Linked DNA regions of Phenylobacterium montanum. The protein of the gene in region 2 interacts with the protein of the main gene of each other region in a pairwise test. Links are inferred from orthologs where the notes say so. Each region holds a gene or a part of one and is shown on either strand. Other genes may lie near its edges.

Region 1 (3,440 bases), 530 kb from region 2 along the record:
CCCCCCGAACAGCCCAACCGGGTTCAAGAGGGCGGTCGGCTTGAACTGATAGCCCAGGATCTCCGGGGCGATCTGACGCTCGTAGACCGCCACTTCATAGGCGCCCAGGACCCCCGTGTGGTGCGCATCCAGAACGCGGAAGAAGGCTTCCGCGTCGGCCATGAACTCTGCGTGGTCCAGCTTTCCGTCCCCGTTGCGGTCCGCCTCCTTGAACCAGTCCACCACAGGATAGGGTGCGCCGGCCGGCGCTCGGAAAGGTTTGCCCGCAGGACTGATGAAGACATTCAGCATGGCGCTGAGATCGGCGTCCTGCGCCAGGACAGAGCCCGCAAGGCCGAAGGCGCCTCCGCCCAGGACCAGCAAGCGGGCGAATTGGCGACGAGTGGGCATTTTTACTGTCTCTGACCAGAACCAAATACGGTGCGCTAAACTAGCTACCCGGTCGGTCGGTCACAAGGCAGGCTGGCGCGATGGGGTCCTTCAGGCCGCTTTTCGCTCTCCACTTAACGTTAAGGCGCCGCCGCTAAGGTGCTCTCGGGGCATGTGTTCTGGGAGGCGTAGCATGGACCGGATTCCGGGGGCGCAAGCGGGCGCTCCCCCCCGGACAGTGGTCGAGCGTGGGATTGCGGACTTTGTCGCCGGCGCCCTTTTGCCGATCGCCTATCTCGATTCCCAGGGCTCGGTCGTGCAGGTCAGCCCGGCCTGGCGCCAGCTGTTCCAAGTCAAAGACGATGTCACGGGCCAGCCGCTCGGCGCAATCATGCCGACCATCGAGGATCGGCGGCTCAAGAGCCTGCAGAAGAGCCTTTCCGCGGGAAAGAGCAGGGTTGAGCAGGTCACTGTTCCAGCCCGTGGCGACGCCGCAGACGCGGTCGTGCGTCTGGACATAGCCCCGGCCGGCGACAGGGCGCCGGGCCTCCTGCTCTATGGCCACGACTTCAGCGACATGATCGAGGCGCACCAGCGCACCGAGGCCGCCCTGATCCGGGCCCGCGACGAAGCCGACGCCGCCAATACGGCCAAGAGCGAATTCCTGGCCAATATGAGCCACGAAATCCGCACGCCCATGAATGGCGTGATCGGCATGAACGCGCTTCTGCTTCGGACCGAACTCACCCCTGAGCAGCGCAAGTTCGCCGAGGCTGTGCGCGTTTCGGCTGACTGCCTTCTGAACCTGATCAACGACATCCTCGACATCTCCAAGCTGGAGGCCGGCAAGGTCGACCTGGAACGGATCGACTTCACCCTGGAGTCAGTGGTCGAGGACGTGGTCGAACTGCTCTCCACCAAGGGCGCGGAAAAGGGACTGGACGTCGTCTGCTTCCTGGACGACGGCGCGCGCAAGGGCTTCGCCGGCGACCCGACGCGGCTGCGCCAGGTGATCCTCAACCTGTTGTCCAACGCCATCAAATTTACCGAAAAGGGTTTTGTGGCCGTCGAGGCGCGCACCCTGACGGTCGACCGCCAACGCTCGCGCCTTCGGATCGAGGTGCAGGACACCGGAATCGGCCTGTCGGAAGAGGCCAAGGCCAAACTGTTCAAGAAGTTCCAGCAGGCCGACGGCTCGGTGACCCGCCGCTATGGCGGTACGGGCCTCGGCCTCTCAATCAGCCGCCAGCTCGTCGAACTCATGGATGGCCAGATCGGCGTAGCCGATCGCCCCGGCGGCGGCAGCATCTTCTGGTTCGAGATCGACCTGCCGCCCGCCGCCGCCGACCTCTCCACCCTGTCCGGCACCGCAGCGGCCGACGCCCTGCATGGGCGACGGATCCTGGTGATCGACGACATCGAGATCAACCGCACCATCTTCCAGCGCCAGCTGGAGGCTGAGGGCGCGGTCGTCAGCGAGGCGGTCGACGGCCCGAGCGGCCTGGCCGCCATCGTCATGGCCGACGCCCGGGGCGAGCCTTTCGACCTCGTGCTGCTGGACCACATGATGCCCGGCCTCTCCGGCGAGGGCGTCGCCGCCAAGGTCCGCGCCAATGTGGCCCTGGAGCAGCCGCGCCTGGTGCTCGCATCTTCGATCGGCTCGATGGTCGGGGGCTCGGCCAGTCTGTTCGACGCTGTCCTGACCAAGCCGGTCCGCCACAGCATCCTGCTGTCGCGCCTGGCGGAGCTACTGAGCGCTCCTGCTGGAGCGGCCGAGACGCTGGACTCCTCGGCCGAAGTCGCGCCGGAAATTTGTGTCGAGCCGCCGGTCGATGTGAGCGACTTCTTCCTGGACGACGACGCTCCGGCGGCCGCTTCGCCTGCGCCCCGCGCCCGCTCGAGCCGCGGCAGGATCCTCCTGGCCGAGGACAACGAGATCAACACCCTTCTGGCCCAGACGGTCATGGAGGAAGCCGGTTACACGGTCGATTGCGCCGTCAATGGCGCCGAGGCGGTCGAAGCGGTGAAGCAGTGCGCCTACGACCTGATCCTGATGGACATGCAGATGCCGGTGATGGACGGCCTGCAGGCCACCCGGACCATCCGCGACCTGCCCTCGCCCGTCGGCCAGACGCCGATCATCGCCATGACCGCCAACGCCATGCGCAAGGATCAGGACGCCTGCCTGGGCGCAGGGATGAACGACTTCATCTCCAAGCCGATTGATCCGGTCGCCTTCCTGGCCGTGATCGAACGCTACATGGGCGCCGAGCTCTGGGGCGATGACGAGGAGGAAGCCGCGCCTTCCGCCTCCAAGAAGGTTCCCGACATCGACCACGACAAGCTGGACGCCCTGGCCCGCATGCTGCCGGTCGATCGCCTGCGCAAGGTCGTGGACTCCTATCTCGACGGCTCCAAGGCGCGGCTGATCCGCATCGAGGACCTGGTCAGCTCCGGCGACCTCGCGTCCCTGGCGCGCGAGGCTCACGACCTGAAAGGCACCTCCGGCAACTTCGGGGCACTCAGGCTGCAGGCCATGGCCGAGCAACTGGAGCGCGCTTGCCTGGCCCGGGACGACGCCGAGGCCCCGCGCCTCGCCGGCGAGATCCGCCAGGCTTCGACGACCGCCTGGGGCCTCGTCGAGGAATGGCTGGCGGCGGCGGAAGGCGCGCCGCAACGGGCGGCCGGCTGACGACCCGATTTCCGGTGGATCGCCGGCCAGGCGCCCTTGCGGTGAACCCGTGCGCTCGGCCAGTCTGGCGGGGCCCATAGACTCGCCCGCCGAGGAAGCCATGCCTGCGATCCCCGATCACGCTGACCCGATGGCGCGGCTGATCGCCATCATGGCCCAGCTGCGCAACCCGGACGGCGGCTGCGCCTGGGACCTGGAGCAGACCTTCGCCACCATCGCCCCCTACACCATCGAGGAGGCCTACGAGGTGGCCGACGCCATCCAGCGTAACGACCTGCCGGAGCTGAAGGAGGAACTGGGCGACCTCCTCTTGCAGGTGGTGTTCCACTCGCGCATGGCCGAGGAGGAAGGCGCCTTCGATTTCGCCGCCGTCGCCGAC
Region 2 (3,337 bases):
GCAAGGCGCGCAACCTGCTGGATATCGAGCCGGAGGACCTGGCCCATCTGATCCAAGGGGTGCAACGGGTCACCCACGCGGTCAACGCCGCCCTCAAGCCCGACGGCATCGTGGTCACCCAGTTCAACGGCGCCCCGGCCGGCCAGACCGTCTACCACCTGCACTTCCACATCATTCCGCGCTGGGAAGGCGTGCCCCTCGGCCGCCACGCCGGCGGCGCCATGGCCAATCCGGAAGAACTGGCCGAACTCGCGCACCTGATCGCGGGGCAGATCAGCTGAGGCGCCAATGAAAAGGGCGGCCCGCGAGGACCGCCCTTTCCTATCTGATCTTGGAACCCGCCCTACTCCGCCAGGGCCGGCTCCTCTTCGCCCGCCGTCTGGCCGCCGCCGGTCCCTTCGAAGTCGAAGGCCAGCTTGCCGTCCTTCAGCGAGACGCGGACGTGGCCGCCGCGGACCAGCCGGCCGAACAGGATCTCGTCGGCCAGGGGCTTCTTGATGTTCTCCTGGATCACCCGGGCCAGCGGCCGGGCGCCATAGAGTTCGTCGAAGCCGTTCTTGGCCAGCCAGTCGGCAGCGTCGTCGTCCAGCGAGACGGTGACGTGGCGGTCGGCCAGTTGAGCCTCCAGCTGCAGCACGAACTTGTGCACCACCTGGCGGATGATCTCCGGCGTCAGCGACTTGAAGGCCACCACCGCATCCAGGCGGTTCCTGAATTCCGGCGTGAAAATCCGCTTGATCGCCGCCTCGTCCTCGCCCTCGCTGCGCCCACGGCCGAAGCCGATCGAGTTGCGCTGGGCGTCGGAGGCGCCGGCGTTGGTGGTCATGATCAGGACCACGTTGCGGAAATCGACCTTCTTGCCCACCGCATCGGTCAGCGAGCCGTGGTCCATGACCTGAAGCAGGATGTTGTAAACGTCCTGGTGGGCCTTCTCGATCTCGTCCAGCAGCACCACGGCGTGCGGGTGCTGGTCGACGGCGTCGGTCAGAAGCCCGCCCTGATCATGGCCCACATAGCCCGGAGGCGCGCCGATCAGGCGGCTGACCGTGTGCCGCTCCATATATTCCGACATGTCGAAGCGCAGGAGCTCGATGCCGAGGGTGTCGGCCAGCTGGCGCGCGGTCTCGGTCTTGCCGGTGCCGGTAGGACCCGAGAACAGGTAGCAGCCGATCGGCTTTTGCGGGTCACGCAGGCCGGCGCGGGCCATCTTCATCGCTGCGGACAACTGATGGATGGCGTCGTCCTGGCCATAGACCGCGCGGCGTAGGTCGCCTTCCAGCTGCTTCAGCGCCTCGGTGTCGGACTTGGAGACCGACTTGGGCGGAATGCGGGCGATCTTGGAGACGACGGACTCGATCTCCTTCAGGCCGATGGTCTTCTTGCGCCGCGATTCCGGCAGCAGCATCTGCGAGGCGCCCGCCTCGTCGATGATGTCGATCGCCTTGTCCGGCAGCTTGCGGTCGGTGATGTAGCGGGCCGACAGCTCCACCGCCGCCTTCAGCGCCTCGTTGGTGTAGCGCAGCTTGTGGAAGTCCTCGTAGTAGGTCTTCAGGCCCTTGAGGATCTTCAGGGTGTCGTCGATGGTCGGCTCGTTGACGTCGATCTTCTGGAACCGGCGCACCAGGGCGCGGTCCTTCTCGAAGTGCTGGCGGAACTCCTTGTAGGTGGTCGAGCCCATACAGCGCAGGGTGCCCGACGCCAGGGCCGGCTTGAGCAGGTTCGAAGCGTCCATGGCCCCGCCGCTGGTGGCGCCGGCGCCGATCACCGTGTGGATCTCGTCGATGAACAGGATGGCGTTGGGGTGGTTCTCCAACTCCTTGACCACCTGCTTGACCCGCTCCTCGAAGTCACCGCGATAGCGGGTGCCGGCCAGGAGCGAGCCCATGTCCAGCGAGAAGATGGTCGCCCCGTTCAACACCTCAGGGACCTGGTGGTTGACGATCTTGCGCGCCAGGCCCTCGGCGATGGCGGTCTTGCCGACGCCCGGGTCGCCGACCAGCAGCGGGTTGTTCTTGGTGCGGCGGCACAGGATCTGGATGCAGCGCTCCACCTCGCCGGCGCGGCCGATCAAGGGGTCGACCTTGCCCTGCTTGGCCTTCTCGTTGAGGTTGACGCAGTAGGCCTCCAGGGCTTCGCCGCCGGTCTTGACCGCCGGCTTGCCGCCCTCTTCCTCGCCTTCGGTCGCGCCTTTCACCGGGCGCGCCTCCGAGGCGCCGGCCTTCTTGGCGATGCCGTGGGCGATGAAATTGACCGCGTCGTAGCGGGTCATTTCCTGCTCCTGCAGGAAATAGGCGGCGTGGCTCTCGCGCTCGGAGAAGATCGCCACCAGCACGTTGGCGCCGGTGACGTCGTCGCGAGCCGAGGACTGCACGTGGATCACCGCGCGCTGCATGACGCGCTGGAACCCGGCGGTCGGCTTGGCGTCCTCGCCGTCGTCCACCACCAGCGAGCTCAGCTCGGTGTCCAGGTAGTTGATCAGGCTCTTCTTCAGCGCCGTCAGGTCGACGTCGCAGGCGTTCATGACCGCCGACGCGTCGGCGTCGTCAATGAGCGCGAGGAGCAGGTGCTCGAGGGTCGCATACTCGTGCTTACGCTGGTTGGCGTAAGCCACGGCGCGGTGGATGGACTCTTCGAGATTGCGTGAGAATGACGGCAATTGAGACCTCTCAGTCCTTTTCCATGGTGCATTGCAACGGATGTTGGTGACGCCTGGCGGTATCGATCACTTGGGCGACCTTGGTCTCGGCCACCTCGTAGGTAAAAACACCGCAGACGCCGACACCGTGCTGGTGCACGTGCAGCATGATCCTGGTCGCATCCTCACGCGATTTGTTAAAGAACCTTTCCAGCACGTAGACCACGAACTCCATCGGAGTGTAGTCGTCGTTCAGGATGAGGACCCGGTACAGCGAAGGCTTTTGCGTCTTCGTCTTGGTCTGGGTGACGATCCCGACGCCGGCGCCCGTTCCGCCCTGATCACCTTGCTTTCGCTCGGCCATCAATAAGTTCTCTCTCCAAGGGGCGCCGCGTGCGAAACCGCTTCGCATGGTGAATTAGATATGGAAACCGCGCCGGTTTGGAAGGGTTCAATTCGTCGCCGGGACGATTCAATCACAACCGCGCGTCAAATGACCGCGGCGTCGGCGCCCGAACTCAACCATGACACCATAGCGCCGTGGGGATGCACCCTGGCGAGCACGGCTTCGCGCCCCTCGGGCCACAGAGAAAGCCGGATTTCCATGGGCTTGGCGATTCCCGTGGGGTCCGGCTCCATCCTCAGCCAGGCGAACGGCGACTCGGGTGTCGCCTCGCGGCCGGCGGCTTCGATCGCCGCCGT

Evidence for each region.
Region 1: the proteins of clpA (region 2) and KCG34_RS03065 interact in binary tests that used the Escherichia coli proteins (3 or more experiments, as listed by UniProt). The link is inferred for Phenylobacterium montanum from one-to-one orthologs.

Annotation. Positions count from the first base shown.
Region 1 is NZ_CP073078.1:675,733-679,172, reverse strand. What follows is about bases 186-3,311. They hold KCG34_RS03065 (response regulator), read left to right. Parts: upstream 186-562; coding sequence 563-3,061; downstream 3,062-3,311. Other genes in these bases: mazG (nucleoside triphosphate pyrophosphohydrolase), read left to right, coding at 3,162-3,311; KCG34_RS03070 (EF-hand domain-containing protein), read right to left, coding at 186-390. Outside these bases: more of KCG34_RS03070, read right to left, coding at 1-185; more of mazG, read left to right, coding at 3,312-3,440. UniProt on the Escherichia coli protein: Member of the two-component regulatory system UvrY/BarA involved in the regulation of carbon metabolism via the CsrA/CsrB regulatory system. Phosphorylates UvrY, probably via a four-step phosphorelay.
Region 2 is NZ_CP073078.1:148,113-151,449, reverse strand. The notes cover bases 1-3,023. They hold clpA (ATP-dependent Clp protease ATP-binding subunit ClpA), read right to left. Parts: upstream 2,657-3,023; coding sequence 344-2,656; downstream 1-343. Other genes in these bases: clpS (ATP-dependent Clp protease adapter ClpS), read right to left, coding at 2,667-2,999; KCG34_RS00765 (HIT family protein), read left to right, coding at 1-281. In the rest of the region: KCG34_RS00750 (DUF2332 domain-containing protein), read right to left, coding at 3,125-3,337. UniProt on the Escherichia coli protein: ATP-dependent specificity component of the ClpAP protease. It directs the protease to specific substrates. It has unfoldase activity. The primary function of the ClpA-ClpP complex appears to be the degradation of unfolded or abnormal proteins.